Regions from separate parts of the Tissierella sp. MB52-C2 genome, predicted to be linked through region 1. Evidence: a T-box and tRNA genes for the amino acid it is inferred to sense, from the RefSeq annotation. Region 1 holds a T-box; the other holds one or more tRNA genes.
What was found. The T-box of region 1 lies ahead of ileS (isoleucine--tRNA ligase). A T-box ahead of a tRNA ligase gene usually reads a tRNA of that ligase, here a tRNA-Ile.
Positions count from the first base shown of each region.

Region 1 (16,458 bases):
CACTAGTTTCCATGGCATCATTTTTAATTACTTTACCACAAGCCCACGGAGATGCAGGATGGGGATATTTACATTGGGGATATTTAGATGGTAGGGGACTTTTTACAGGAATTATAGTGGCATTAATTGCAACGGAAATATTTGTAAGACTTACTAAAAAAGGATTAACTATTAAAATGCCTGACAATGTACCACCAGCAGTAGGGAAAGCCTTTGCTTCAGTAATTCCAGGACTCATAACACTATTTATATTTGGTGCCATAACTTACGTAATTAGCACTTTAGGATGGGGAAGTTTATACGATATAATATTTAATGTAATTCAGAAACCTCTTATGGGACTTGGGCAAGGTATGATTTCAGTAATCTTAATTCCTATGTTAATAAATCTATGCTGGTTCTTTGGTATCCATGGTGGAAATATATTTGAGCCAGTTATGCAAAGTATTTATCTACCAGCTTTAACTGAAAACTATGATGCTATAATGAATGGATTACCAGCACCACATCTTATTACAAAATCATTTTTTGATTCTTTCGTACACTTAGGCGGTGCAGGTGCAACCTTAGCACTTATAGTGGCTGTTCTGATTGTAAATAAAAAGAAAAAAGAGTATAGAGAAGTAGCAAAACTATCTTTAGCACCAGGAATTTTCAATATAAATGAATCAGTTATGTATGGTCTTCCTTTAGTATTAAATCCAATACTAGTTATTCCATTTATATTAATACCGGGAATACTATCTACTATATCTTATATAGCTACGGTATTGGGAATTGTTCCAATTACCTATGTTGCAGCACCATGGATTACACCAGTAGGTATAGGGGCATTTATAGCAACTGGGGCTAGTGGAATAGGAAGTATAATGGCTGCTCTTTTATCTGTAATTAACTTTGTAATAGCGGTCTTAATCTATCTTCCATTTGTTAAGATTGCTGAAAAGCAAGCCATAGAAAGAGAAAAGGTAAAAGGTTAATATATGGAAGGGGTATCCCTTCCATATTTCTACATATGAATATTTACTTTATAACAAAATTAATAATAATTGGATAAAAAAAGGAGTTAGAGATATGGATTTAGAATTAATAATAATGAATATAATTAATTATAGTGGAGAAGCGAGAAGCCTTTGTATGGAAGCCATCGGATATGCCAAAGAGGGTGAATTTAAAAAATCAAAAGATTCTATAATAGAAGCAAATGAAAGACTATCTGAAGTCCATAAAATTCAAACAAAGTTAATACAAGAAGAAGCTAGAGGCGAGGGAAAGCCAGTATCTTTATTATTAGTGCATGCTCAAGATCATCTAATGAATGCTATTACCGTAAGAGATATGGCCAGTGAATTTATAGATTTATATAAAATGGTAGAAGAATTAAAAGGGGAGAAGAAATATGACTAAATTAGGAGTTTCTATCTATCCACAGAAATCCAATTTAGAAGATAATAAAAATTATTTAAAATCAGCATCAGAATATGGGTTTAGTAGAGTGTTTCTAAATTTTTTAACTGTGGAAAATAAAGAGGATCTAGATAATTTTAAAGCCATAGTTAGCTATGCCAATAAGCTAAATATGGAAGTTATAGCAGATGTTGCACCTGTAGTATTTAAAGATTTAGGCATAAATTATAATGATCTAAAGGTATTCTCTCATATGGGGCTTGCGGGAATTAGATTAGATATGGGGTTTAGTGGAAATGAAGAAAGTATAATGTCTTTTAATCCCTATGGTTTAAAAATAGAATTAAATATCAGTAGTGGAACTAAATATTTAGATAATATTATGAGCTATTTGCCAAATAAAGATAATATAATCGGCTGTCATAATTTTTATCCTCATAGATATACAGGTATATCTAGGAAACATTTTATAAAAACAACAGAAGAATTTAAAAAGCATGGGCTTAGAACTGCAGCATTTGTTTCATCAAATAATGCAAGTTTTGGACCTTGGAATGTAAATGAAGGATTACCAACATTAGAAGAACATAGGGAATTGCCTATGGAAGTTCAAGCAAAAGACTTACTAAATACAGGATTAATAGACGATATTATAATATCCAACTGTTTTCCATCGGAAGAAGAACTTAGAGCTTTAGGTGGGGTAAATAGAGACATTTTAGAATTAAATATAGAAATAGAGAAGAATATTCCTAAGGTTGAAAAAGATATATTACTAAATGAACTTCACTTCAATAGAGGAGATGTTTCTGAATATATGATTAGATCTACTCAGTCTAGAGTTAAATATAGGGGATATGAGTTTAATTTAATAAACCCTAAGGATATGGTAAAGGGAGATATCATTATAGAGTCTAGTCTATATGCTCATTATGCTGGAGAAATGCATTTAGTATTAAAAAATATGAAGAATAGTGGAAAGTCCTCAGTTATAGGCAAAATTGTAGATGAGGAAATATTTTTACTTGATTATATAAAGCAGTGGCAAAAGTTTAAGTTAAAACTAAGATAATGAAATGGATAAGGGGGAGATATTATGATCACAAAGGAAATAGTACTATCAAACGAATCAGGATTACATGCTAGACCAGCTTCCATGTTTGTAAAGGAGGCTTCTAAATATAAATGTGATATAAAGATTATAAAAGATGGAAAGGAATATAATCCAAAGAGTATAATGAGTATATTAAGTATGGGGGCAGGAAAAGGAAATAGTATCGTAATACAAGCTGAAGGAGAAGATGAAGAAAACGTAGTTAATGAATTAGCCGATTTCATCCAAAATAAGATAAAAGATTAGGGGGAAACCTTATGAAAGGACTAGGAACTTCCGTTGGAATTGGTATAGGAAGGGTTTTAATATATAAAGAACCTAAAATAGATATTATCAAAGAGAATATTTTAGACTTGGATCTGGAAATAAGAAGGTTAGAGGATGCCCTTAAAAAAGCTATAGAAGAAATAGATAATATATATAATACTACATTAATTAAAGTAGGGGAAAAGGAAGCAGAAATATTTACAGCTCATAAAATGATACTTGAGGATCCAGAATATATAGGTAGTATAAAAGAAAAGATAGAAGCCAGTAATATAAATAGCGAATGGGCAGTTAAAGAGGTAACTAATTTCTATATAGATATTTTTAAAGATATGGAAGATGAGTATATAAGAGAAAGAGTTCAAGATATAAAAGATGTATCCAATAGGCTTCTTAAAGTCTTATTGAACATAGAAACTAAAGATCTTTCATCAATAAAAGAAAGGACCATAATTGTAGCCCAGGATTTAACTCCTTCTGATACAGCCCAAATAAATAAGGAAATGGTAGTTGGAATAGTAACAGAAGTAGGTGGTAGAACATCTCACACATCCATTATGGCTAGAATCATGAATATTCCAGCTGTAAGTGGAGCTGAAAATATTACTAATATAGTGAAAGATAACGAATTAATGATTATAGACGGTAGTACAGGAAATATATTAGTAAGTCCTGGAGATGAAGACATAGTAGTTTATGAAAATAAACAGAAGGATTTTATAAGTCTAAGGAAAAAATTAGAGGAAATGAAAGGCAAAGAAAGTATATCTAAGGATGGATATAAAGTTGAGATAGCAGGAAATATAGGGACATTAGAAGATATAGATAAGGTAATAGAAAATGACGGGGAAGGTGTAGGACTTTATAGGACAGAATTTCTTTATATGTATAGAGACAGACTCCCTACTGAAGAAGAACAATTTGAAGCATATAAATCAGTAGCAGAAAAGTTAGGAAAGAAGCCTTTAGTCATAAGAACCTTAGATGTAGGTGGAGATAAAGAAATCCCTTATTTAAATATTCCTAAGGAAATGAATCCATTTCTAGGCTATAGGGCCATTAGATATTGTCTAGATAATATGGAAATATTTAAGACTCAGTTAAGGGCAATACTACGGGCTAGTATATATGGAAATATAAAAATAATGTTTCCAATGATTTCAAATATAAATGAAGTAAGGGAAGGAAAGAAAATAATTAAAGAAGTTATGGAGGAACTAAGAAAAGAAAGTATATCCTTTGATGAAGATATAGAAATAGGAATAATGGTTGAAATACCTGCTGTGGCAATACACTCTAGAGCCTTTGCGAGGGAGGTAGACTTCTTTAGTATAGGTACAAATGACTTGATTCAATATTCTCTAGCAGTAGATAGGGGAAATCAACATATATCTTACCTATACAATCAATTCCATCCAGCAATATTATCCTTAATTAAAATGACCATAGACAATGGACATAAGGAAGGTATATGGGTGGGAATGTGCGGAGAAGTAGCAGGAGATGAGAAGTTAATCCCATTACTTCTAGCTATGGGATTAGATGAATTTAGTATGAATCCTTCATCAATTTTAAAAGCGAGACATCTAATTAGAAATATTTCAAAGGTAGAAATAGAAGATATATTAGATAAAATATTAAATTTATCGACAGCAGAAGACGTAGAAAAATTTATTGATGAAAATATAATATCTAGAATACTACCTGTTTAGAGAAGCTAAGAGAAATCTTAGTTTCTTTATTTTTGTATAAAATAGACAAAACTATTTAAAAGAGATAAAATAAGATAGAATGTAAATTTAATAAAGGAGTTTATTATGAGTAATAGAATAATAGTTATAGGCGGTGGAGCTGCGGGAATGATGGCAGCATTATCAGCAAAAGAACATGGTGGAGAAGTTTTAATCTTAGAAAGAAATGATAGAGTAGGAAAAAAGCTTTTAGCCACAGGAAATGGAAGATGTAATTATACAAATATAAATTTAAACATAAACAACTATCATGGAAATAATCCTAAATTTTGCTATAGTGGATTATCTGAATTTAATGTGGATAGTACAATAGAATTTTTTGAAAGACTGGGGATAACTCCGGCCATAGAGGATAATGGAAAAGTATTTCCACTATCTTTTCAAGCTTCATCTATATTAGATGTACTAAGGTATGAGATAGAAGATAAAGGAATTGAATTAATAACAGATGCCCAAGTAGCTGAAATAAAAAAGAAAAATGGATTTACTGTAATACTAAAGGATAAGAGTGTATTTGTAGGTGATAAAGTGATTATAGCCACAGGGGGCATGGCATTACCTTCCAGCGGCTCAGATGGTAATGGTTATACAATATGTAAAAAGTTAGGGCATACAATTACTGATGTATTTCCAGGGCTTGTACAATTAAAGCTTGAAAGCAGTTTGCTTAAATCTATAGATGGAGTAAAATTTCCTGGAATGGCAGGAATTTATATAGATAATAAATTGATTCTAGAAGACAAGGGAGATATTTTATTTACTTCGTATGGTATCTCAGGTCCACCAATTCTCCAACTAAGTAGAACAGCTTTAGAGTATTTAAATAAGGAAGAAAATGTAGAATTAAGAGTATCTATAATTTATACTAAGACTGATGAAGAGTTATTGAGCTATCTAGTAAATAGATTTAAACTTATGCCTAGAAAAACCATAGAAGCTGGATTAATAGGATTAATAAACAAAAGATTGATTATTCCGATTCTGAAGGAAACTAATATCGATAAAAATAAAGAAATATCATCACTATCTAAAGAGGAGATAAGAAAACTAGCCAATATACTTACATCTTGGAGATTTAATGTTACAGGCAGTCAATCCTTTGGTAATGCCCAAGTAACGGCAGGTGGTGTAAATACTGATGAAATAGATAATCAAACTATGGAATCAAAAATAGTTAAAGGAATATATATAGTTGGAGAACTACTTGATATAGATGGGGATTGCGGTGGATTTAATCTTCAGTGGGCTTGGTCATCAGGTTATATAGCTGGATTAAATGCATCTAAGAACCAAAAATAGGGGGAAAATATGATAGGTTTATATAATAAATTAAATAAGCTTCAAGAAGATAATAAAAATATAAAGGTTTCAATTATTGGTGCAGGACTCATGGGTAAAGGCTTAGTTAGCCAAATGATGTTGGTAAAAGGTATGGTACCTTCATTAGTAGTAAGTAATAAAATATCAGATGCAGTAGAGGCCTATACCTTGGCAGGTGTATCTAGGGATGATATTGTAGTAGCAAAAACTTTAAGTGAAATAAATTTAGCTATGGAAAGTAATAAATATGTAGTAACAGATATAACAGAATATGGGACTAAGGGAAATTTAATAGATGTAGTAGTGGATGCTACAGGAGTACCCAATGCAGGTGCAACAATAGCTATGGACTCAATAAACAATAAAAAACATATTGTAATGTTAAATGTAGAGGCAGATACAGTAATAGGGCCTATATTAAATAAATTAGCTAAGGAAGCAGGAGTAGTATATACAGGCACAGCAGGAGACGAGCCAGGATCAGTTAAGGAAATCTTTGATTTTGCAGAAACTACTGGATTTGAAGTGTTGGCCATAGGAAAGGGGAAAAATAATCCCATAGATTATAATGCTACTCCAGATAGTGTAAGAGAAAAGGCTTTAAAATCTAAACTTAACCCTAAGAAATTAGCATCTTTTGTAGATGGGACAAATACAATGGTGGAAATGGCAGCCATGGCAAATTCAACTGGATTTATTCCTGATATAAGAGGCGGATATGGACCAACAACAACAGTAGATAATCTACCTAAAATTTACAGTTTAAAGGAAGATGGGGGTATATTAGATAAATATAAAATAGTAGACTACGCTCATGGTATAGCTCCAGGAGTATTTGTCATAGTCACCACATCTTTACCACAGGTTCACCATGAAATGCAGTTTTTGAAAATGGGGCCTGGACCAAACTATGTACTTTATAGACCATACCACCTAACAAGTTTAGAAACACCAATTTCCATAGCTAGTGCATATCTATATAATGAACCTACTATAGCACCAAAATATAATAAGCCAGTGGCAGAAGTAATTACAATGGCTAAGAAAGATTTAAAAGCTGGAGAAAGGCTAGATGGAATGGGAGAGTATACAATTTTAGGAAGTATAGATACTTATGAAGTAGCTAAAAAAGAAAACCTTGTTCCCATAGGACTTATAGATAATAATACTATAGTCAAGAGAGATATTAAAAAAGGTGAATTTATTACTTATGACATGGTGGAATTAGACACTACAACAGAGATATATAAATTGCGAAATATACAAGATAAGATCTAGCTATAAATTTGATATAATATGATGAAGTCCACAGAGTCTTGCCACTGCCATAGTGTAGTTTTTTCGATATACACTAGGAAGGTGGAAAAAATATCAGTGCTTAAGTGAGAATACTACCTATTTTTTATTTATGGAAGATAAAGGGTAGGCTAATATTATTTGTTTATAGAACAACCCATTACTATCTAGCTAGAGGGTTGTTTTTGAATTAGCAGAGGAACAAAGTATGGAAATCAGTAATTGAAACAGTTCTCTCGATCTTTCTTTTAGTTTGCCCCATATATCGGCATCATCTACTATATTTCTTCTTTAGGTGGTGTTCCCTAACTCTATAACTTCTTATTTTAATATATAAGGTGAAATCCAAATTTTTTATATTGCATTTTGTATAAATGTTACAACTGAGATATTAATGATTTACAATATGATTATATCAACGTAATAAAGATTTTTTTTGTATAAATTTTATCAATTTTAGATTGATATATTATTATTTTACACCTATATTACTGAAAATTTGTAAAATTTCTATAATCAAAAATAAATTGTTATAGAATAAACTATCTTTAAACCTATCTGATAGGTTTATATGTTGACAAGAGTATTATAAAAAATTTAAGGGAATGGGGATGTGTTTATGATGAAAGAAAATTCAGTAGAAATGCCAAGTGCAATTTTTGAGATGGAAGGGATGCCAAGGATTAAGGAAGTCATACCTTTAGGGTTTCAGCATGTTGTAGCTGCAATTGTGGGTGTAGTTACTCCAGCATTATTGGTAGCAAGTGTGACTGGTTTAGATTCATCTGATAGGACAATATTAGTTCAAATTTCACTTATTATAACAGCTCTTGCAACTATGATACAATTATATCCAATTGGAGGAATAGGCTCTGGATTGCCCGTAATTATTGGTATCAGCTTTGCTTATGTACCTACTATACTTGCAATCGGAGGGCAGTTTGGTATAGCAGCAATTTTTGGTGCACAGATAGCTGGGGGAATAGCAGCATTCATAGTGGGAATATATGTAAAGCAGCTTAGAAAGTTTTTTCCACCTATAGTAACTGGAACTGTAATATTTACAATAGGACTATCACTTTATCCAGTTGCAATTAAATATATGGCCGGTGGTGCAGGAACTCCTAATTTTGGTTCTCCAGAAAATTGGATGATTTCCATGATTACATTTGGAGTAGTTGTGTTTCTTACATATTTTACGAAAGGATTTATGAAATTAGCGGCCATATTAATAGGAATGATAGTGGGATATATTATATCCTTCATGACTGGTATGATATCCTTTGATGCGGTTTCAGCATCAGGTTGGTTTAAAATAGTTGCTCCTATGCATTTTGGAATTGAATTTGAAGTGAGTTCCATTATTTCCATGATTATAATATATATAGTAAATGCAGTCCAAGCAATAGGAGATTTATCGTCAACAACTATTGGAGGATTAGATAGAGATCCCACAGACAAAGAGTTATCTGGCGGAATCAAGGCAAATGGTATAACTAGTGTTATCAGTGCATTCTTTGGAGGGTTGCCTACAGCAACTTTTAGTCAAAACGTTGGAATTGTAACTGTTAATCGAGTTGTAAATAAAATGGTATTTGTTTTTGCAGCAATTGTTTTCTTAATAGCAGGGTTAATACCTAAGTTCGCATCATTGCTCACAACTATACCTCAAGCAGTTATAGGAGGGGCAACAATATCTGTATTCGCAATGATCACAATGACTGGAATAAAAATGATATCTTCTTCCGAATTGACTCCAAGGAATACAGCTGTAGTTGGATTGGCAGTTGCCTTGGGAGTAGGTGTTACATCTGTTCCCGGTGCCTTAGATGGATTTCCAGCATGGGTAGGAACTGTATTTGGAAGTTCTTCAGTTGTAATTTCAACACTAACAGCCATAATATTAAACTTGATATTGCCTAAGGATGAGCTAGATTGCGATGTTCAACAAGAAAATTAAATTATATTAATATATTTATTGTGTTACCAATGTTAAAATAATATTGTTCAGAGTATTTATGGAAGGAAGAATAAATATGAGTATTGGAGATATGAATAAAATTAACAAACAGACTGTGGCTCAACAGGCAATAGAATATCTTAGGGAATATATTTTGAATATAGAAAATGAAGATAATCAAAAATTGCCTTCTGAAAGTGATATAGCAAAGAATATGGGTGTTTCAAGATTGACTATTAGAGAAGCCCTAAAGGTATTGGAAAATGAGGGATTGATATATAAAAGTCAAGGAAGCAATACCATGATTACTACATTTGCAAGGAAACTCTCTGAAAACATTGATTACACTGGAGAGTTAGGAAGCTTTTTAAAAGATTGCGGATATGATTTGGAGGTAGATGTACTTTCTCATAGATTGGATAAGGCTGATGAAAAAATTGCAAAGATTTTAAAAGTACAAACTGGAGAAGAAATACTTATTGTAGAAAAAGTATTTTTTGCAGACGGAAAGCAAGCTGTATACTGTATAAATAGATTACCTAAGAAGATATTGAAGGATATGGAACTTTCTGAGGAACTTTTTGGACAATCAATATTTGAGTTTATAGAAGAAAATACTAATTTTGAATTTAGTCATGACCATATGGAATTAATTCCCGAATTAGTTACTAAGGAACTATCTGAAATATTGAATTTAGATATAAATTCTCCATTACTTAGGGCTGATATAATCAAATATGCTACTGATGGAAAAGTGGTCATGTATAATTCAGAGTATTATGTAGACGAATTGATTAGATTTAATGCACTAAGGAGCAATTATGGTGCAAAACTCAGTAAACTTGGCTCTAGCATTAACAAGAGGAATGGTGATTAAAATGATATCATTTGGAGATTATATGGCGCCTAAGGATCTAGATGAAGCATATTCTACATTGATTTCTAAGAAGCCTGCTAGATTAATAGGTGGAGGATGTTTTTTAAGAATGGGAAATAGGAGAATTGGTCTGGCAATAGATTTATCACAAGCTGGGATTAATTATATAAATGATCTGGAGGAAGAAATTGAAATTGGAGGAATGACTAGCTTAAGGGATTATGAAACTTCAGAAATATTGAAGGATAATTTTGGGAATATAATTCGGGATTCTGTTAAGCATATAATTGGGGTTCAGCTTAGAAGTATAGCTACAATAGGTGGGACAGTTTATTCAAGATATGGATTTTCAGATCCTATCACGGCTTTATTGGCATTAGATGCAGATATTTATTTATATAAAGGAGGCAGAATGCCTTTAGAGGAATATCTTAAAGAGGAAAATCCTAGAAAAGATATTTTAGAAAAAATAATTATTAAAAAGAATGTGGAAAAAGCTGCTTTTGAGACCCTAAGAAATTCAGCAGTTGATTATGCTATATTAAGTGTAGGTGCTAGCAGAGTAAATGAAAAGTATAGAATATCAATTGGAGCACGACCTAGAGTGGCAACATTAGCATATAAGGCTATGGAGTATATAAACAATGTTGAAATTAATGAAGATACTGCCACTAAGGCTGGAGAGTTAGCTTCGGAGGAAATTCATTTCGGGACCAATAATAGAGGAACAGGTGAATATAGGAAAGAAATTTCTAAAGTACTTGTTAAAAGAGCATTGTTGGGGGTGCAGAGATGATTGTAAATTTATATATAAATGGACATAAAAAGTCTTTAGATGTTAAACCAGATGAGTATCTTTCTGAAGTATTAAGGCGTTATGGCTATCTTAGCGTAAAGAAAGCGTGTGATACAGGTTCTTGTGGTGTATGTAGTATATTAATAGACGGAAAACCAGTCTTATCTTGTTCATATTTTGCAGCTAGAGCTGAGAACAAACATATAACTACAATTGAAGGAATCTCTGATGAGGATAAAAAGGTTGGAGAATTTTTAGTTGCCGAAGGAGCAGAACAATGTGGATATTGTAGTCCAGGACTTATTTTGACTGTTATTGCAATGAAAAAAGAGCTTAAAAATCCTACTAAAAAAGATATATCTCAATACCTAACTGGAAATCTATGTAGATGTACAGGATATGTGGGCCAACTTAGAGGGATTATGAAGTATATGGGGGTGAAGGAATGAGTGAATATGCCATAGGAAAAGGAATTTCAAAAGTAGACGGAATGGCACTAGTTACAGGGAAACCAGTATACACTGATGACCTTGCACAGAAGAACTGTCTTATAATTAAAATACTTAGGAGTCCCTATGCATTTGCTAGAATAGAAAGTATAAATATTGAAAATGCAAAGAAAGTTCCAGGAGTTGAATGTATTTTTACTTATGAAGATGTACCAAAACATTTGTTTACAAGAGCTGGACAGTCATATCCTGAGCCATCAACTTATGATAAATATATTTTAGATAAATATGTAAGATATATTGGGGATGAAGTTGCAATAGTTGCTGCTGATACGGAAGAAACAGCTATTAAAGCTATGAAGCTAATAAAGGTGAAATATGAAGTATACAAACCAGTTTTGGATATGACCAAGGCAGAAGAGAGTAAAAGTAAAATACATTTTAAAGATAGATGTTTTTCAAATATAGATAATGGATTTAATCCAGAAAAAAACATTGCAGCAGTATATAATTTTAAAGTTGGTAATGTTGAAGAAACATTGAAAGAATGTGATGTGATTGTAAGTGAAGAATATTCTACACAAGCCACAGCACATGCTATGATGGAAACATATAGGTCCTATTCATATATGGATCAATATGGAACTCTTGTTGTAGTATCATCAACTCAAATTCCCTTCCATGCTAGAAGGCATATTGCTAAGTCTTTAGGAATTCCAGTAAATAAAGTAAGAGTTATTAAACCTAGAATCGGAGGAGGATTTGGGGGAAAGCAAAATACTCAGACAGAATTTTATCCTGCTTTGGTAACATATAAAACAGGTAAACCATCAAAAATAATCTATAATAGAAGAGAAACTTTTGAATCCACGTCTTCAAGGCATGCAATGAAAATAGGAGTTACTATAGGGTCTGATAAAGATGGCAATATTAAAGCCATAGATATGAATGTCCTATCAGACACTGGAGCCTATGGAGAACATGCCAGTACTGTACTAGGATCATCAGGATATAAAACCTTACCTTTATATAATAAAATAGTTGCATCAAGGTTCACTGGAAAGGCAGTATATACCAATCATACACCAGGAGGTGCCTTTAGAGGTTATGGTGTAACACAAGGTACATTTGCACTGGAATCAGCAGTAAACGAGTTGGCTTATAAATTGAATATGGATCCTGCTAAACTTAGAGAAAAGAATATGATAAAAAAAGGAGAAACCTCAGAGGTATTTAATATAACCACTATTGGAGCAGGCGAAGATCCTATTATTATGAATAGCTGTGAACTTGAATACTGTGTTAAAAGGGGAAAAGAGCTCATAGATTGGGATAATAAATTTCCTAGGAAGGAAATTTCTCCTACAATAATAAGAGGAGTAGGGATGTCTATTTCTATGCAAGGTTCTGGAATTCCTGGAATTGATACTGCTTCTGCTACTATAAAACTTGATGATGGAGGAAAATTTACTTTATTAACAGGTGCATCAGATATAGGTACTGGAAGCGATACTATTTTAAAACAAATAGCCGCAGAGGCATTGGGGATATCTGTTGATAATATATCAGTGTTTTCTGCAGATACTGAGCTTACTCCTTTTGATGTGGGTGCATATGCTTCTGGAACTACTTATTTTAGTGGTAATGCAGTAAAAAATGCAGCTTTAAAAATGAGAACTATGATAGAGGAAGAAGCTGCTAGAATTTTGGAAATAGAATCTTCAGAGGTTGAATTTAATGGAATTTATTTTAAGAATAAAGACGGGAGTAAGGAAATAACATTAAGTGACTTAAGTAATAGATTGATATACAAAGCTCCTCATATTCAATTAACTGCTACAGGTTCCTTCAATACTACAGATGTGGCACCTCCTTTCTTATCTGGGTTAGCTGAAGTAGAGGTTGATATTGAAACTGGAAAAGTAAATTTGATAAATTTTGTATCAGTTATAGACTGTGGAACTGTAATTAATCCCAAACTTGCTAGAATACAGGCAGAAGGAGGAATAGTACAAGGAATAGGCATGGCACTATTTGAAGAAGTAAAGGAAACAAAATCAGGAAAACTTATAACAAATAGTATGATGCAGTATAAGATACCATGTAGAATGGATATTAATAATATAATTGTAGATTTTGCAGATGGATATGAGTCCACAGGTCCATTTGGTGCAAAATCCATTGGAGAAGTCGTCACAAATTCAGCTTGCCCTGCCATTGCCGATGCTATATTTAATGCAGTTGGAATTAGAGTAAGGGATCTACCTATAACACCTGAAAAAGTAAAAATGGCATTAATGAAAAAACCGAAAATATCCTAGGGTTGATTTAACCTCCCCAAAAGTGACATTTTATACTAGACTATTAATGAGGATTGAGTTCTAATTAAATAGGACTCAATCCTTTAGGTTTATGCTTAATTTTATATTTGTTGTACCATTCTATATAATATATTAATTTATAAATTTATCATATTTTTTCTTGACAAATAATTGCAAATAAAGTATATTATTATACAAGTAAAAATATATGCATTGATAAGGACAGTATCAAAATAAATTTATTAAAGAGAGATAATTATTTGGTGAGAGATTATTATAAATTATTTTGTGAAAATCACCTTTGAGCATAATACCTGAAAAGAGTAAGGTATTACGTGAAGACGTTATACTTTTTAAGTGACAAGAAATATTCTAATTATTTCTTGTAATTTGGGTGGTACCACGGAAATTTCGTCCCTAAGTCTAAGACTTAGGGATTTTTTATGACCTAACCCGATTTGTGTTTTTTGCAAATCGATGGTAGGTCAAACGCAATGAAAACCCAATCTATACGAGCGTAGCGAGTAAATAGATTGGTGTTTGAAACTGCGTAACACAACCGAGGTTCAAAATCAATTTAAATAATAAGATAGTGGGTCAAACGCAACGAGAACCAAACGTGGCGAACAAATGAATTTGAGTTGCAAAACTGCAATTCTATAAAGAAAGGATGAAGAAAGTGAAAAGATTTAATGAGTTATCAAGTGAACCCGTTAAAGTACGTGAGCATAATATAAGCAAGTACTGGGAAGAAATAGATTTGCTTCATAGATCTGTAACTACAAGGGATGAAAATAAGCCATATGTATTCTTTGAAGGGCCTCCTACAGCCAATGGAAAGCCAGGAATACACCATGTAATGTCTAGAACTTTAAAGGATTTAACTTGTAGATATAAAACTATGCAAGGATACCAAGTAAAGAGAAAAGCAGGATGGGATACCCATGGACTTCCAGTAGAGATTGAAGTGGAAAAGAAATTAAACTTAAAGAATAAACATGATATTGAATCCTACGGATTAGAAGCATTTAATAAACAATGTAAAGATTCTGTTTTCCAGTATGAAAAGCTTTGGAGAGATATGACAGAAAGAATGGCATATCTAATAGACTTAGATAATCCTTATATAACTTTAGACAATAATTATATCGAATCAGTATGGTGGATATTAGATAAATTCTATAAAGAAGGATTAGTATATGAAGGACATAAAATATTACCATATTGCTCAAGATGTGGTACAGGGCTTGCGTCCCATGAGGTCGCACAAGGCTATGAAGAAATCAAGACAGAAACTGTAATAGCAAAGTTTAAGCTAAAGGATAAAGATGAATACTTCCTAGCTTGGACAACAACACCTTGGACGTTGCCTTCCAATGTTGCTTTAACAGTAAATCCAGAAGTAGATTATCTAAAGGTAAAACAAAATGATGAAGTTTATTATGTAGGTAAGGATTTAGCAAATAAGGTATTAGGTGAGGACTATGAAGTATTAGAAGAAATGAAGGGTAAAGACTTAGAATTAATAGAATATGAGCAATTAATTCCATTTATAAAAGTAGATGGAAAAGCATTCTTTGTAACTTGTGCTGATTATGTAACGACTGAAGACGGAACAGGAATAGTTCACTCTGCTCCAGCCTTTGGTGAAGATGACTATAATACTGGAATGAAATATGGATTATCAGTTATTCAACCGGTATCTGAAGATGGAAAATTCACTGAAACACCATGGGAAGGCAAATTCGTAATGGATGCTGATCCAGATATTATAGGGTGGTTAAGAGAAAATGGAAAGCTATATAAGAAGGAAAGAGTAGCACATAATTATCCGCATTGTTGGAGATGTAAGACTCCACTTCTATATTATGCAAAACCTTCTTGGTATATAGAAATAACTAAATTAAAAGATAAATTAATAGAAAATAATAATGGTGTAAACTGGTATCCAGATTTTGTTGGAGAAAAAAGATTTGGAAACTGGTTGGAAAACTTAAATGACTGGGCGATTTCAAGAAGTAGATATTGGGGTACACCTCTACCTATTTGGAGATGTGGAGATTGTGGTCATACTGCTTCTGTAGGTTCAAGAGCTGAACTTGTAGAAAAAGCTATTGAAGATATAGATACAAGTATAGAACTTCACAGACCATATGTAGATGATATTCATTTAAAATGTGAAAAATGTAATGGAAAGATGACTAGGGAAAAAGATGTAGTAGATGTTTGGTTTGACAGTGGTGCTATGCCATTTGCGCAACATCACTATCCATTTGAGCATAAAGATGATTTTGATTCATTATTCCCAGCAGACTTTATTTGTGAAGGTATAGATCAAACTAGAGGATGGTTCTATTCACTACTTGCCATATCAACTTTTGTAACAGGAAAATCACCATATAAAAATGTGTTGGTTAATGACTTAGTATTAGACAAAGAAGGAAAGAAAATGTCTAAATCTAGGGGAAATACTGTAGATCCATTTGATTTATTTGATAGATATGGGGCAGATGTTCTAAGATGGTATGTAATCTATGTATCTCCACCATGGACACCAACGAAATTTGATGAAGATGGACTTAGAGAAGTAGAAAGTAAATTCTTTAGATCCATAAGAAATGTATATAATTTCTTCTCATTATATGCAAATACAGATGGTATAAATCCAAGAGAATTTTTCATCGAATACAAAGATAGACCAGAAATCGACAGATGGATACTTTCAAAATATAATAGTTTATTAAAAGAAGTAAAGGCAAATATGGATATTTTTGAACTAACAAAAGTAGTAAGAGATATTCAAGAATTTATAATAGAGGATCTATCTAATTGGTATATCAGAAGAAATAGAAGAAGATTCTGGTCAACTGAATTAGATGACGATAAAAAAGCTGTATATA
Region 1 covers NZ_CP133261.1:399,982-416,439, forward strand. The annotation lists gene RBU61_RS01915 (PTS sugar transporter subunit IIC) at 1-980, shown strand, start outside; gene RBU61_RS01920 (PTS lactose/cellobiose transporter subunit IIA) at 1,075-1,407, shown strand; gene RBU61_RS01925 (MupG family TIM beta-alpha barrel fold protein) at 1,400-2,479, shown strand; gene RBU61_RS01930 (HPr family phosphocarrier protein) at 2,504-2,767, shown strand; gene ptsP (phosphoenolpyruvate--protein phosphotransferase) at 2,779-4,500, shown strand; gene RBU61_RS01940 (NAD(P)/FAD-dependent oxidoreductase) at 4,606-5,838, shown strand; gene RBU61_RS01945 (NAD(P)-dependent oxidoreductase) at 5,848-7,137, shown strand; gene RBU61_RS01950 (nucleobase:cation symporter-2 family protein) at 7,775-9,115, shown strand; gene RBU61_RS01955 (GntR family transcriptional regulator) at 9,192-9,992, shown strand; gene RBU61_RS01960 (FAD binding domain-containing protein) at 9,940-10,788, shown strand; gene RBU61_RS01965 (2Fe-2S iron-sulfur cluster-binding protein) at 10,785-11,237, shown strand; gene RBU61_RS01970 (molybdopterin cofactor-binding domain-containing protein) at 11,234-13,558, shown strand; T-box leader at 13,763-13,980, shown strand; gene ileS (isoleucine--tRNA ligase) at 14,238-16,458, shown strand, end outside.

Region 2 (16,458 bases), 1.9 Mb from region 1:
TAAAAACATTTAAGTAACTAGACCTTTTAATTAAATTTAATTGTTTTGTATTTAAGTATATAATTTTTTCTTTTAGTTCATTATCTTCCATAAGAGATATGCTTTTTTCAAGTTCTGTCATATTACCTTCTCCTTTCAGTCCTTTGCCAATATATATAAATTTTGATTTTATACCTATTAAAATGTATAATAATATTATAACATATCAAGGACTTAGGGTGAATTTTTTATGGAAACTATAACTAATATAATTGATCATACTTTAAATATGGAGAAATACTCTAGAAATCACAAAGTATGTTTTATGGATATTGAAACCACGGGATTAAATAGAAATAATAGTGTTATCTATTTAATTGGTCTTCTATACTTTAATGAAGATATTAAAAGCTGGATGTTAATCCAGTACTTTGCTAACAGCCTAAATAAGGAACTAGATGTTTTAAATAAATTCATAGATGATCTATCTATTTTTGATAAAATAATCACCTTCAATGGTGATTCCTTTGACATCCCTTTTATAGAACATAGGCTAAGAAAATATAATATTAACTATGTATTTGATAAAGAAAAATCCTTTGACCTTTATCAAATCATTAAGAAAAATAGGTATTATTTAAACCTACCTAATCTTAAGCTAAAAACCATTGAACGTAGTCTAGGCTTTATTAGAGAAGATAAATATACTGGTGGAGATTGTATTAAATTCTACTATGATTATATAAAATCGAAAGATGTCTTATTAAAGGAAGATATATTAAAGCATAACTATGATGATCTAGTTCATATGCTAGATATAATTGTCATATTGGATATATTAGATGAAAAGAAGAGTCTGTATATTGATTTAATAGGTAAGAGTACAAAGCTTACAATTGAAAGTATAAACAAATCTGGAGATATTTTAAATATAAGTGGAATCTTAGATACTAAATTAAAAAATAATATAAAATATTATGGAGAAGGTTATAGTATTATAACTGAGGGATTTAATAAGTTTAATCTTTCCATAGAATTTAAGGAAGGATTTATCTCCAAAGAACAAAAATGTATTTATATAGATACTAATTATATATATGATCTGCAAAATCTTAGAGATTTAACAGAGTATAAACTTCCACCTCATATAATTATATTGACAATAGAAAAAGAGTATTGTATTGATAATATAAAAAATCTCATTAAGGAAATATTTAAAAATATATTATAAACACAATAAAAAACAGACCTCATGGTCTGTTTTTTCATGGTGGGCCTTCAGGGACTCGAACCCCGGACCTACCGGTTATGAGCCGGGCGCTCTAACCGACTGAGCTAAAGGCCCATAGTATATAAATTATTATAAACTATGGTGGACCTAGGTGGACTCGAACCACCGACCTCACGCTTATCAGGCGTGCGCTCTAACCACCTGAGCTACAGGTCCAAACACTTCTTAGGTCATAAAAATGGTGGGCACAACAGGGCTCGAACCTGTGACCCCCTGCTTGTAAGGCAGGTGCTCTCCCAACTGAGCTATGCGCCCATATTATTTTAATATAATTTTACTTGATTTTTTTTGGTAATGTGGCAGGGGTGGCAGGATTTGAACCCACGACATTCGGTTTTGGAGACCGACGTTCTGCCACTGAACTACACCCCTAAGTTTTTATAATTCCAATGGTAGATAAATCATTGGTGGGCCTTCAGGGACTCGAACCCCGGACCTACCGGTTATGAGCCGGGCGCTCTAACCGACTGAGCTAAAGGCCCCAAAAACAAACATGGTGCCCGGAGCCGGAATCGAACCAGCGACACGTAGATTTTCAGTCTACTGCTCTACCGACTGAGCTATCCGGGCACGTAATAATTTAGTTTCTAAGAATTTTTATGTAATAAATGGTGGGCCTTCAGGGACTCGAACCCCGGACCTACCGGTTATGAGCCGGGCGCTCTAACCGACTGAGCTAAAGGCCCCTACCATACTTGGCGGAGAAGGAGGGATTTGAACCCTCGCGCCCCGTGAAGGACCTACTCCCTTAGCAGGGGAGCCTCTTCAGCCACTTGAGTACTTCTCCATATTCATTCTTATGGAACATAATTTAATTTGGCGGAGAGGGTGGGATTCGAACCCACGTGGGCTTGCACCCTAACGGTTTTCAAGACCGCCCCGTTATGACCGCTTCGGTACCTCTCCATCTGGTGATCCATCCGCGACTCGAACGCGGGACACCCTGATTAAAAGTCAGGTGCTCTACCGACTGAGCTAATGGATCATGATTATTAATTTTAATGGCTGGGGTGACAGGACTCGAACCTGTGGAATGCTAGAGTCAAAGTCTAGTGCCTTACCGACTTGGCTACACCCCATCATCTGGCGCGCCTAGGAGGATTCGAACCCCCGGCACACGGATTAGAAGTCCGTTGCTCTATCCTACTGAGCTATAGGCGCAAGATTTATTTAGTAAATCATGGAGCGGGTGAAGGGAATCGAACCCTCGCAACCAGCTTGGAAGGCTGGGGCTCTACCACTGAGCTACACCCGCATATTTATTTTTAATCGTAACCTACACTTCCATAGAATTAGGTTATAATGGTGGAGGAGACTGGATTCGAACCAGTGAAAGCTTAGCTAACGGATTTACAGTCCGTCCCCTTTAGCCACTTGGGTACTCCTCCCTAAGTTAATTCATAATGGAGCTGGCGAGAGGAATTGAACCCCCAACCTACTGATTACAAGTCAGTTGCTCTGCCGATTGAGCTACGCCAGCAAACATATCATTTCGCAGTCTCGCAACTCAAATCTATTTACTCGTTACACTCGTATAGATTTGGTGCTCGTTGCGTTTGACCTACATCAATTCGCTACGCTTATTGTGTTAGGTCATAATGGCGACCTGGAAGGGACTCGAACCCTCGACCTCCAGCGTGACAGGCTGGCATTCTAACCAACTGAACTACCAGGCCATTATTTTTCTAAATTAAGTCATTATATGGTGGGCACAACAGGGCTCGAACCTGTGACCCCCTGCTTGTAAGGCAGGTGCTCTCCCAACTGAGCTATGCGCCCATATTATTTTTGACCTAATTAGGTTATAATGGTGACCCCACCGGGATTCGAACCCGGGTTACCGCCGTGAAAGGGCGATGTCTTAACCGCTTGACCATGGGGCCTTATTTAATTTCTTTGGTAGCGGCGAACGGATTTGAACCGCTGACACTGCGGGTATGAACCGCATGCTCTAGCCAACTGAGCTACGCCGCCAAACTATTGATTATCATATGGTTGTACCTTAAGAATTATGGTTGCGGGAGCCGGATTTGAACCGACGACCTCCGGGTTATGAGCCCGACGAGCTGCCAAACTGCTCCATCCCGCGGCATTATTTTATAGTTCTGTTTTTCTCCATACCTATGACTTACCTATAATTTTCTACATTCATTGGATCAAGTCATTATGTAATGGTGCCGGAGACCGGAATCGAACCGGTACGATCGGTGAGGATCGCAGGATTTTAAGTCCTGTGCGTCTGCCTGTTCCGCCACTCCGGCGTTTTATGTTTCTAATGGCTCTTGGGGTGGGACTCGAACCCACAACCTACCGGTTAACAGCCGGTTGCTCCGCCATTGAGCTACCCAAGATCAGCCTGGCAACTTCCTACTCTCCCAGGTCGTTTCCAACCAAGTACCATCGGCGTTAAGATGCTTAACTTCTGTGTTCGGTATGGGTACAGGTGTGTCCATCTTGCTATCGTCACCAGACGAAAACTATCAATTGCAATATTTTAGGTCAAGTCCTCGACTTATTAGTATCTCTTAGCTTAAAGTATTACTACTCTTACACCTGAGACCTATCTACCAAGTGGTCTTCTTGGAGTCTTAACTTTTAAAGTGGGAAATCTTATCTTGAGGGGGGCTTCGTGCTTAGATGCCTTCAGCACTTATCCCTTCCAGACATAGCTACTCAGCCGTGCCATTGGCATGACAACTGATACACCAGCGGTCTGTCCATCCCGGTCCTCTCGTACTAAGGACAGCTCCTCTCAAATTTCCTACGCCCACGACGGATAGGGACCGAACTGTCTCACGACGTTCTGAACCCAGCTCGCGTGCCTCTTTAATGGGCGAACAGCCCAACCCTTGGGACCTACTCCAGCCCCAGGATGAGACGAGCCGACATCGAGGTGCCAAACCTCCCCGTCGATGTGGACTCTTGGGGAGATAAGCCTGTTATCCCCGGGGTAGCTTTTATCCGTTGAGCGATGGCCCTTCCACTCGGAACCACCGGATCACTAAGTCCAACTTTCGTTTCTGCTCCACTTGTTGGTGTCGCAGTTAAGCTCCCTTTTGCCTTTACACTCTTCGCACGATTTCCGACCGTGCTGAGGGAACCTTTGAGCGCCTCCGTTACTCTTTAGGAGGCGACCGCCCCAGTCAAACTGCCCAACTGACAGTGTCCCTATACCAGTTTCATGGTATCAGGTTAGAATTTCAGCATTACAAGAGTGGTATCCCAAGGTTGACTCCACCAAAGCTGGCGCCCTGGCTTCAAAGTCTCCCACCTATCCTGTACATGCAATGCCGAAATCCAATGTCAGCCTGCAGTAAAGCTCCACGGGGTCTTTCCGTCCTGTCGCGGGTAATACGCATCTTCACGTATACTACAATTTCACCGGATCCATTGTTGAGACAGTGCCCAAATCGTTACACCTTTCGTGCGGGTCGGAACTTACCCGACAAGGAATTTCGCTACCTTAGGACCGTTATAGTTACGGCCGCCGTTTACTGGGGCTTAAGTTCTAGCCTTCGCTTACGCTAAGCCTTCCCCTTAACCTTCCAGCACCGGGCAGGTGTCAGCACCTATACTTCGTCTTTCGACTTAGCAGATACTTGTGTTTTTGGTAAACAGTCGCTTGGGCCTATTCACTGCGGCCAGGTTTCCTGGCACCCCTTCTCCCTAAGTTACGGGGCTATTTTGCCGAGTTCCTTAACAATGGTTCTTCCGCTCGTCTTAGGATTCTCTCCTCGCCTACCTGTGTCGGTTTGCGGTACGGGTAGTTACTTGCTCGATAGAAGCTTTTCTTGGCAGTGTGGAGTCAGCTACTTCTCTACTTGTTTTTCGATCCCCATCACATTTCAGAATTATGAGTACGGATTTGCCTATACTCACTTCCTTTATGCTTAGACGTGCTCAACCAACGGCACGCTTAGCCTATCCTCCTGCGTCACTCCATTTCTCAAACGCTTATAACTAGTACAGGAATTTCAACCTGTTGTCCATCGCCTACGCTTTTCAGCCTTGGCTTAGGTCCCGACTTACCCTGAGTGGACGAACCTTCCTCAGGAAACCTTAGGCTTTCGACGGGTGAGATTCTCACTCACCTTTCGCTACTTATGCCAGCATTCTCTCTTGTGTGCAGTCCAGCACTCCTTACGGTATACCTTCTATCCACACACAATGCTCCTCTACCGATTCTTACGAATCCCACAGCTTCGGTACCAGATTTAAGCCCCGGAAATCTTCGGCGCAAGGTCTCTCGACCAGTGAGCTATTACGCACTCTTTAAATGTATGGCTGCTTCTAAGCCAACATCCTGGTTGTCTGTGAAACCTCACATCCTTTACCACTTAATCTGGATTTAGGGACCTTAGCTGGTGATCTGGGCTCTTTCCCTTTCGACTATGAAGCTTATCCCACATAGTCTGACTCCCAAGGTTATGAGTATGGCATTCGGAGTTTGATAGGTTTTGGTAACGCTATGCGCCCCTAGACCATTCAGTGCTCTACCTCCATATCACTTTTCCTTGAGGCTAGCCCTAAAGCTATTTCGAGGAGAACCAGCTATCTCCGAGTTCGATTGGCTTTTCACCCCTATCCACAGGTCATCCCATAGCTTTTAAACGCTAACGGGTTCGAGCCTCCATTGAATTTTACTTCAACTTCACTCTGCCCATGGATAGGTCACCCGGTTTCGGGTCTATGGCAGGGAACTTAGTCGCCCTATTAAGACTTGGTTTCCCTACGGCTCCTGACCTTAAGTCATTAACCTTGCTCACTACCATAACTCGCTGGCCCGTTCTACAAAAAGTACGTGGTTACACGAATAATGTGCTTCCACTGCTTGTAGGCGTAGGGTTTCAGATTCTATTTCACTCCCCTTCCGGGGTTCTTTTCACCTTTCCCTCACGGTACTATTTCTCTATCGGTCACCAAGGAGTATTTAGCCTTGGGAGGTGGTCCTCCCTACTTCCCACAGGATTTCACGTGTCCCGTGGTACTCTGGATACCAGCTGGTAAACTCTTCTTTCATATACCGGACTATCACCGTCTATGGTGGGATTTTCCAATCCTCTTCTATTAGATTCATTATTCCATTATGCTGGTCCTTAACCCCAGATAAATCTGGTTTGGGCTCTTTCCCGTTCGCTCGCCGCTACTTAGGAAATCGATTTTTCTTTCTTCTCCTCAGGGTACTTAGATGTTTCAGTTCCCCTGGTCTTCCTTCATACACCTATGTATTCAGTGTATGATACTTGAGGGTTGCTCAAGTAGGTTTCCCCATTCGGAAATCTCCGGATCACAGTCTATTTGCGACTCCCCGAAGCATATCGGTGCTTATCCCGTCCTTCATCGGCTCTTGGTGCCAAGGCATTCGCCCTACGCCCTTAATAACTTGACCTAAATTACTTATTTATATTGCAATTTGTAGTTTTCAATGTTCAGTGTGAACAATTATACTTGATAATTGTTTGGTGGAGATGAGGAGAGTCGAACTCCTGACCCCCTGCTTGCAAGGCAGGTGCTCTCCCAACTGAGCTACACCCCCACGATAATATATAAACAGAACAGTGTGAGTTCTTTTGAACTCCTTAGAAAGGAGGTGATCCAGCCGCACCTTCCGATACGGCTACCTTGTTACGACTTCACCCTAGTTATTGACCCTACCTTCGACAGCTGCCTCCTTACGGTTAGCTCACTGGCTTCGGGTATTGCCAACTCCCATGGTGTGACGGGCGGTGTGTACAAGACCCGGGAACGCATTCACCGCGACATTCTGATTCACGATTACTAGCAACTCCGACTTCATGCAGGCGAGTTGCAGCCTGCAATCCGAACTGGGATCGGCTTTAAGAGATTTGCATCTTATCGCTAAGTAGCTGCTCGTTGTACCGACCATTGTAGCACGTGTGTAGCCCAGGACATAAAGGGCATGATGATTTGACGTCATCCCCACCTTCCTCCGATTTGTCATCGGCAGTCCCTCTAGAGTGCTCAACTTAATGGTAGCAACTAAAGGCAAGGGTTGCGCTCGTTGCGGGACTTAACCCAACATCTCACGACACGAGCTGACGACAACCATGCACCACCTGTGTCCCCTGTACCCGAAGGTAAAGGTCTATCTCTAGACCGGTCAGGGGCATGTCAAGCCCTGGTAAGGTTCTTCGCGTTGCTTCGAATTAAACCACATGCTCCGCTGCTTGTGCGGGTCCCCGTCAATTCCTTTGAGTTTCATACTTGCGTACGTACTCCCCAGGCGGAGTGCTTAATGCGTTAGCTGCGGCACCGAGGTTTGACCCCCAACACCTAGCACTCATCGTTTACGGCGTGGACTACCAGGGTATCTAATCCTGTTCGCTCCCCACGCTTTCGTGCATCAGCGTCAGTATAAGTCCAGAAAGTCGCCTTCGCCACTGGTATTCCTCCTAATATCTACGCATTTCACCGCTACACTAGGAATTCCACTTTCCTCTCCTTAACTCAAGCCTTCCAGTTTCAAATGCTTACCACGGTTGAGCCGTGATCTTTCACATCTGACTTAAAAGGCCGCCTACGCACCCTTTACGCCCAATAAATCCGGACAACGCTTGCCCCCTACGTATTACCGCGGCTGCTGGCACGTAGTTAGCCGGGGCTTCCTCCTTGGGTACCGTCATTATCGTCCCCAAGGACAGAACTTTACGACCCGAAGGCCTTCATCGTTCACGCGGCGTCGCTGCATCAGAGTTTCCTCCATTGTGCAATATTCCCCACTGCTGCCTCCCGTAGGAGTCTGGACCGTGTCTCAGTTCCAGTGTGGCCGTTCACCCTCTCAGGCCGGCTACCCATCGTAGTCTTGGTGAGCCATTACCTCACCAACTAACTAATGGGACGCGAGACCATCTTTCACCGCTTTACGCTTTGACTATTCCTTCATGTGAAGATTTAGTATCATAAGGTATTAATCCCAGTTTCCCGAGGCTATCCCTTTGTGAAAGGCAGGTTTCTCACGCGTTACTCACCCGTCCGCCGCTAAGATAATCAAAGTTTCATTCCGAAGAAATCAACCTTGAAAACTTCGCTCGACTTGCATGTGTTAGGCACGCCGCCAGCGTTCGTCCTGAGCCAGGATCAAACTCTCATTTAAAAGTTTGATTCAGCTCAATTTGCTGACTGTTGTTTCATGTGTTACTTTTTATAATTCAAAGTTTCTCACACTGTTTAGTTTTCTAGGTTCTTGTCGTCTCGCTTGAGGCGACTTGTTTAGTATAGCAAATTTTTCATTTGCTGTCAACCACTTTTTTTAAAAACTTTTTTCAAATCTTTGCTGATTTGTGAAGTTTTTTTGTTGTAGCTGACTTTTACTATCATACTCTTTTTTCCAAGAGTTGTCAACTGTTTTTTTAACTTTTTTTAAATCTTTTTTAGATTTATTTGAGTTAATGTCGCAGCCGACTTTTATTATAATACACGGTTTCAAATATAAAGTCAACCCTTTTTTATAAAAAAGTTAAAGACTATGTTAAACATAGTCTTTAGCCAATATTTATTGTATTCATTTTCTAAAAAAATATACATATAATTTCAAATTAACTATTCTTTAAAGGCTGCAACTGCACTTCCTAGTGCAATAGAATATAATTTCGCTTCGTGGTCGTCCGCTCTTGATACTAATACTATGGGAGCTTTTGCACCCATTACTATACCTGCTGATTTTCCATCGGCAAAATAAGTAATACTTTTTCCTATACCATTTCCCATTTCAATATTAGGAACTAGAAGTACATCAGCATCTCCTGCCACCGATGATTTGTATCCTTTTATTTCTGCCGATGATTTAGATACTGCTAAGTCTAATGCCATAGGACCATCAACTATAGTCCCCTTTGAAAAATCTCCCTTTATATATTTATTCTTCAGTTCATCTGCATCTACTGTAGCTGTCATTTTAGGGTCTACTTTTTCTTTAGCGGCTAAACAAGCCACTTTAACTTCTTCTTTCCCCAATGATTTTACTACTGTTACTGCATTTTCTATGATTTTTACTTTATCCTCAAGTGATGGCTGTAGGTTCATTCCACCATCTGTTAAATAAATTAACTTTGAGTAGCTTGGAATATCATAAATCATCACATGACTTAAAAGTGAATCAGTTCTTAGTCCCCATTCCTTATTTAAAACCGCCTTTAGTAATATGGATGTATCCACTAATCCTTTCATTATAAAATTAGCTTTTCCTGTGGAAACCATTTTGACTCCTATTTCTGCAGACATGTTCAAGTCTTCTTCATCTATCAGCTCATAGTTACTTATATCAATTCCTTTTTCTTTAGCTATTAAGTCTGTCTTTTTCTTGTCTCCTATTAAAATTGGTTCAGCTATACCTAGTTTTTCTGCTTCTACCACTGCACCTAAAACTTCTTCATCATGGCAAGCTACTACCGCTAATCTCATTTTTTTCTCAGTTTTGATTTTCAGCAATTCTTCTAATTTCTTAATTTCCAATGATATCCCTCCATATTTAATATATTATCTATTTATTAAATCCTCTAATATCTTTTTTTGGCTGTTCATATTTTCATCACTGGGGTTTAATTTAACTGCTTCACTAATATCTCCATAAGCTTCTTCCAATTTTCCTAGCTGTAGATAGGATAATCCTCTATTAAATATTAGCTTATAATCATTTTGTATGTGTTCAATACCTTCTGTAAATACATTTATGGCATTATCAAAATCTCCTATAGTAAATAAGCAAATACCTAATTCATTATAAAGGTCTGAGTCCTCTTTATATAAATCTAATGATTCATAGAAATAATCAATAGCTCTTTCAAAATCTCCTATTCCCTTATGGCAAATTCCTATTAGATACTTAAGCTCCCACCACTTCTCGAATTTAGGTAATAGCTTTAAAAATATATCTAAAGCTTTATCGAAATGCTCTCGAGATAAGTATGATATTCCTGACTCTAAAGCCACATCGTTTTCTATAAATTCTATTTCTCCTCTTATTTCTTGAAGTCTTATCTCATCCCTATCTAATGTTAAATACTTGGTCCATATTAGCTTAGCCTTTAAATACTGCTCATTAAACTTATAATGATAACCAAGTTTATAATATGCTAAAGGATATTTATCATCTATATCCAATATAGATTCTAATTCATAAGTAGATTCATTGAGAAACTTTAGTCCTTCTTCTTCTTGTTCCTTAGAAAAATACTCTTTCGCTATTTCTTCCAACGCAAAAGCATAATTAAAAATCCCGTTCATATTTTCGGAATTTATAAGTTTTAATGCTCTAAAACAAATTGCTCCACCTACATAATCCTTCTTTTCCATTCTTTTAATTCCCTGAAAGAATATATACTCTTCAAATTCTTCATTATAAGCCATAAGAATATTTTTATAATCCTCTATATACTTAAACTCAGGATCTATACCTATTAAGTAAATTATTCCGTTTATTATATATTCAAGCTTTATTTCCTCTTCTAAATTACCTTCTTTAATTTCCCCTAATAATACATCTGTTATTATTGGTAAGGGAATATTTTTATTTACTGGATACCCCTTAATATTAATAGTTGTATCCTCCCTTAGCTCCATAAATGTAACTCTAACTGATTCTTTTTTAAAATATTCATTAATATAGTCCATATTATCACCTTCTATTATTAAAACTTGTTCATAAACATTCTTTTTCTTCTAGTACTTGTACTAAGCAATTTATATAAGTGTCCTCTGTAAATCATTGTAAAGGAAAATATCCCTTGTCCTATTAAATATCTTATAATCTCTGGTATACTTAAACCTAATCCTAAATTTAAATGTGTAGAAAACATAGTTATAATACTTCCTGTGAAGTAATAGATAACTATATAAAATATAGCATTTGGCAATAACCAATTTAGCCAATTTTCCTTCATAAAATCAATTGAATACATAATACTCTCCATAGGATCTAAGACTTTTAAATATAATGTCTCAGGAAGAGGATTTAATAAGATAAATATTGATACAGTCACTATTATATTTAATATATTAGCATTAAACCCTATTATCCCTTGAATAAGATTTAATAAATAGCTGCCTATCCACGCAAAGAAAAATACCGTATATACCTTTCTAGTAAAATACTTAAATCCATCTTTAAAATCTTGAAAGGTTATTTTATTATAATTAATCACATTATACAAAAGATATAAATAATTAGATATTAGACTTGCACTTACTATTGCTATTATAATACCTGCAATAATAGATAGTATTCCGCTAAATAAAGTTACAGCCAACCCAAACATAAGCATATTTATGATTATATAGGCTATTCCAGTAAAAATTATCATCCAGTTATCCTTTAAACTAGATACCGCTTTCTTTAATGTCTGCCCATTAATTATAAAAAAATCTTTTAATATATCCAATCAAATCAACTCCTTTAATATATAAGTTACGTCATAAGTTTTACATCTATTTATGACTCCTTCCTGATAAACAAACAATATATATATTTCATCCTTTTCGTCTATGGAATTATAACCATTTTCCATGATTTTAAAAATATTATTTTTAAATCCTTCTATTGCTACTTCTTTTATTGTTTTTTTAGTTGGTAAATCCTTATATTCTCTTAAGTACTTTTCAATTATTCTTTCATCCTTTAGTATCTCATGCATCTTCCTTTGTTCTATGTTTCTTTCAAATATATCTATACCATGTGGAGTTCGTGACCCTTTATTATTCTCTATAAAATCAAATCTTAACAATTCATTAAAGCTCGAGATATCGGGATAATTTTTTGTTTTATAAAACTCTATTAATATTTCATATAATCTAATTCTACTATTGGATACCTTATGATACTCATTTTCTTCCCAGAAGAAAGAGAAATCCTCGTAAAAATCAAATGGACTAGTATAGTGGTTATTAATTATATATTCTAGAGAGTGTTCAAAATATCCTTCATTATAATATCTTTCCACTAGATCCTCTATAAATTTAAGCCTTATAATCTCTCCATATTTTATAAAGTCATTCTCTAATACTTCATAAGGTGGGGTATCTAAGTATCTAAATCCATATTTTTCTTCATCTTTCCTCAAGCCGGACCCTTTTAACAGCTTTAAAAAACCTAATTGTATTTTCTCAGGCTTGATTTCATAAACATCATTAAATGACTTTCTAAAGGAATTGTATCCTTCATAGGGAAGCCCTGCAATAAGGTCTAGATGTTGATGAATATTTTTATATGATTTTATTTCACTAGTAATTCTTCTTAATTTCTCAAAATCAGTAACTCTACCTACTGCTTCTATAGTATCTAAATTAGTAGACTGTACTCCTACCTCAAACTGGAATAGTCCTTCTTTTACATTAGATAGAAAGTCTAGCATTTCTCTATCTAATAAATGAGCTGTAACTTCAAAGTGAAAGTTAATATCTTTAGGATTTTTATCTATAATAAAATTCATTATTTCCATGGCATACTTTTTATTTGCATTAAATGTCCTATCTACAAACTTTACTTGTTTAACTTTAGAGTCTATAAGTATATTTAATTCTTCTTTTACCCTTTCTATAGAGAAATATCTAACTCCTTTAATAGTTGAGGAAAGGCAAAATTCACAACCAAAAGGACATCCTCTAGATGATTCAAAATATACTATTTTATTTCTAAATTCATTTCCCATATTTCTATAGGGAGATGGAATAGTATTTAAATCTTTAATTAAATGCCTAGAAGGATTGATAACTATCTTATTGTCCTCTCTATGAATTAAACCATTTATATTATTATATTTACTGCTATTGCTTATTAAAGCTTCCATAAGCTCCTTAAATGTTTCTTCCCCCTCTCCATAGACTATAAAATCAATGAAGGGATTATCCTTTAGTATCTTTTCTCCGCCGAAGGAAACCTCTGGTCCCCCTAAAATTATCTTTATCTCAGGCTTAACTATTTTTAAAATTTCACATATCTCTAAAGTCTCAGTTAAATTCCATATATAAGTGGAGAAACCTATTACATCCGGGTTTTCTTTATATATATCTGAAGCTATGAAATCTATATTCTGGTTTATTGTATACTCTTTTAGTTCAATTGAGATTAAATCTCTAACATATTCCTTCAAATATCTAATAGATAAACAAGAATGAACAAATTTGGAATTTAGTGTAGTTAATATTGTCTTCATATCTTTTCCTCCCTTAATACTAAATACATTATATCATTAGTTTTTAATCTTATACAGATAATTTAGAAAAACATGAGAATAACCATTGAACTTTTGACAAAGTTCTTATAAAATAGATTGTATAATACGACAAAAGGAGGACAATCATGAGAGATTTTGACAAGATTTCAATACAGGAAATGTCTAAGGATGATATGCTTCTGATTATTGAAGCTTTAGAATATACAGGTAAAAATACTCAAATAGATGACTTCATAAGTTTAAAAGACAGCATTGTTGAGGAATTAAGTTGTTTGGTGGAAATTGACGAAAAAGATTTTTTAGAATATATTAAAAAATAGGCATTCATCAATTTGAAAGCCTATTTTTTAAATGAATACATACCTGTTCTAGTTTGAACTAAAGAAGTTAAAACATTGTTTTTTACTTCTTTTTTTATTACCTTGGATTTTTTAAGCAAGGAATGGAAAAACACTTCTCCTTCTTTAAAGCTAAAAATATCTGGTAATATATACTTTTCTATTTTTAGCTGCTCTGGATCAATTCTAGACTTCCTTAAATTTATAATATACTCTCCAAGATTCATATAAAATTTAGGAAGGCTATATTCAGTATCTAATTCATATAGAAATCTATAAACTATTTCACCAATAGTGGTCTTCGGTTCTTCTTTGTTAAATATATTTGTCAAATCAACTAAGTTAGGATATCTAAGGTTCTCTATTCCATTTAACATATTTAATAAATAAATTTTTTCTCTTTCAAAATCTACACTAAAATTTCCTTTATAATCTTCAATCCCTATCCTATAATGTCTTTCATATTTTCTCATATAATCAACTTGAGAAAACCCTATTATAATTTCTTTTAATTTATCTAATAATTTGTTTTCAATTTTACTATAGATTATTTCATACAATAAGTAGCTAATAGATATCCATTCAAAAAGTACCTTTAAATTCCCAGATGTAAATAATACATTTTTTATAATTTCTTCTTCCACTATTTCATAGTTTTGGTTACTAAGGACTATAGGAATTATCCTACTTACAATTGAATTATCTTCTTCATCCCAATATATAGAAGGGTCTACCCTTCCTTGTATATTTAATAAGGAAGGATTTTCACCATTTCTATAACTTACCCATAGTTTAAACTCTTCTATAAATCTTTTATAATCAATCCTTACTGCTACTTCTTCTTTCATAGGCATTAAGGATTTTATTGTTACTACTCCCAATTGAGATAAATATGTGTAAGTGTTATTTTTTATATAATCTTCTTGAAATAAATTCAGTAAAAGTCTGTCTAAATTCTTTTCCATCTATATCTACATTCTTTCCGGCGCTTCCATACCTAATAAGCCTAATCCATTTTTTAGTACATTTTTAGCTCCAAAGGATAACATAAGTCTTGCTTTTTTTAATTCTATGTCATCTGTAATTATAGGACATGAGTTATAGAACTTGTTATAAGCCTTTGCGACTTCAACTATATGCCTTGTAATGAAATATGGCTCATTTTTTTCCATAGCATCTATTACTATTCTAGGGAAATCATATAGTAGTCTTGTTATATTGATTTCTTCCTCTGTATTTAAAAGACTATAATTCACATTATCATCTACATTAAATTCTCCTCTTTCAAGCAAAGAGTTTATTCTTGCATGGGTATATTGAACATAAGGCCCTGTTTCTCCTTCAAAACTTAAAGTTCTATCCCAGGAGAATACATAGTCTTTAATTCTTTGATTAAATAATTCTTGAAACACTACTGCACCTATACCCACTTGCTTTGCTACTTCTTCTTTATTTTCCAACTTTGGATTTCTTTCATTTATTATATTTAGAGTATTTTTAACTGCAGTATTTAACACATCTTCTAAGAAGACCACTCTACCTTTTCTAGTAGATAAAGTCCCATCCTCTAAACTAACCATACCAAATGGTATATGGATACAATCTTTTGCCCACTCGTGACCCATAAGCTCTATTACCTTCATCCATGCTTTAAAGTGAAGATTTTGTTGGGAAGCTACTACATATATATTTTTATAGAAGTCATAGGTTTTCTTTCTATAGAATGCAGCTGCTATATCCCTAGTAGTGTATAAGGTAGAGCCATCAGATTTCATTATAAGAGCTGGTGGCATTCCATATTCCTCTAGGTCTACCAAATATGCTCCTTCTGATTCTTTTAATAAGTTCTTCTCCTTTAACTCCTCAATTACTGCAGGCATCTTGTCTGAATAGAAAGATTCCCCTGCATAGGAGTCAAACTTAATATTTAACATATCATATACTTTGTTGAATTCCTTTAGAGATATTTCTCTAATCCATTTCCATAGTTCTACAGCTTCTTCATTTCTGTCTTCTAATTCTTTAAACCAGTATCTCGCTTCATCTCTTAAATCTTTATTTTCTTCTGCTTCTGTATTAAATCTAACATATAACTTTAATAATTCATTTATAGGGTCAGCCTCTATTACTTCCTTATCTCCCCATTTCTTATAGGCAGAAATCAACATCCCAAATTGTGTTCCATAATCTCCTAAATGATTTATTGCTATTGTTTCAAATCCAAGGAATTTATATATTTTATATAATGAATTTCCTATAACTGTTGTTCTGATATGCCCTATATGGAAAGGCTTTGCAATATTAGGAGATGAATATTCTACTATTACTGTTTTTCCATTACCCATATCTGAAGAACCGTATTTAGTTTGCTTTTCTTTTACCCCATTTAAAGCAACTTCTGTAAGTTTCTCTTTATTTATAAAGAAGTTAAGATAAGGTCCTTTATTTTCTATCTTTTCAAAATACTCATTGTCTCCAAATTTACCTGCTAATTCTTCTGCTATGGCAGGTGGTGCTTTTCTAAAAACCTTTGCTAACCTAAATACTGGAAAAGCATAATCACCCATATCATAAGATGGTGGTACTTCTATTAAAGCAGATATTTCTTCTTCCGTCAGTGTATCTACTTCAGACTTAATTAATTTTACAGCTTCTTCTCTAA
Region 2 covers NZ_CP133261.1:2,358,169-2,374,626, forward strand. The annotation lists gene RBU61_RS11775 (hypothetical protein) at 1-121, opposite strand, end outside; gene RBU61_RS11780 (ribonuclease H-like domain-containing protein) at 230-1,210, shown strand; tRNA gene RBU61_RS11785 (tRNA-Ile) at 1,248-1,324, opposite strand; tRNA gene RBU61_RS11790 (tRNA-Ile) at 1,350-1,426, opposite strand; tRNA gene RBU61_RS11795 (tRNA-Val) at 1,450-1,525, opposite strand; tRNA gene RBU61_RS11800 (tRNA-Trp) at 1,568-1,642, opposite strand; tRNA gene RBU61_RS11805 (tRNA-Ile) at 1,676-1,752, opposite strand; tRNA gene RBU61_RS11810 (tRNA-Phe) at 1,765-1,840, opposite strand; tRNA gene RBU61_RS11815 (tRNA-Ile) at 1,880-1,956, opposite strand; tRNA gene RBU61_RS11820 (tRNA-Ser) at 1,967-2,057, opposite strand; tRNA gene RBU61_RS11825 (tRNA-Ser) at 2,088-2,176, opposite strand; tRNA gene RBU61_RS11830 (tRNA-Lys) at 2,180-2,255, opposite strand; tRNA gene RBU61_RS11835 (tRNA-Gln) at 2,273-2,349, opposite strand; tRNA gene RBU61_RS11840 (tRNA-Arg) at 2,355-2,431, opposite strand; tRNA gene RBU61_RS11845 (tRNA-Gly) at 2,452-2,525, opposite strand; tRNA gene RBU61_RS11850 (tRNA-Tyr) at 2,574-2,658, opposite strand; tRNA gene RBU61_RS11855 (tRNA-Thr) at 2,675-2,750, opposite strand; tRNA gene RBU61_RS11860 (tRNA-Asp) at 2,870-2,946, opposite strand; tRNA gene RBU61_RS11865 (tRNA-Val) at 2,974-3,049, opposite strand; tRNA gene RBU61_RS11870 (tRNA-Glu) at 3,079-3,153, opposite strand; tRNA gene RBU61_RS11875 (tRNA-Met) at 3,168-3,244, opposite strand; tRNA gene RBU61_RS11880 (tRNA-Met) at 3,283-3,359, opposite strand; tRNA gene RBU61_RS11885 (tRNA-Leu) at 3,443-3,531, opposite strand; tRNA gene RBU61_RS11890 (tRNA-Asn) at 3,547-3,621, opposite strand; rRNA gene rrf (5S ribosomal RNA) at 3,625-3,741, opposite strand; rRNA gene RBU61_RS11900 (23S ribosomal RNA) at 3,766-6,659, opposite strand; tRNA gene RBU61_RS11905 (tRNA-Ala) at 6,731-6,806, opposite strand; rRNA gene RBU61_RS11910 (16S ribosomal RNA) at 6,854-8,384, opposite strand; gene RBU61_RS11915 (bifunctional enoyl-CoA hydratase/phosphate acetyltransferase) at 8,831-9,742, opposite strand; gene RBU61_RS11920 (tetratricopeptide repeat protein) at 9,767-10,900, opposite strand; gene RBU61_RS11925 (hypothetical protein) at 10,918-11,667, opposite strand; gene RBU61_RS11930 (B12-binding domain-containing radical SAM protein) at 11,668-13,437, opposite strand; gene RBU61_RS11935 (hypothetical protein) at 13,584-13,778, shown strand; gene RBU61_RS11940 (hypothetical protein) at 13,799-14,761, opposite strand; gene argS (arginine--tRNA ligase) at 14,768-16,458, opposite strand, start outside.
Region 2: it encodes a tRNA-Ile, which carries the amino acid that the T-box ahead of ileS (isoleucine--tRNA ligase) is inferred to sense. The anticodon was not compared.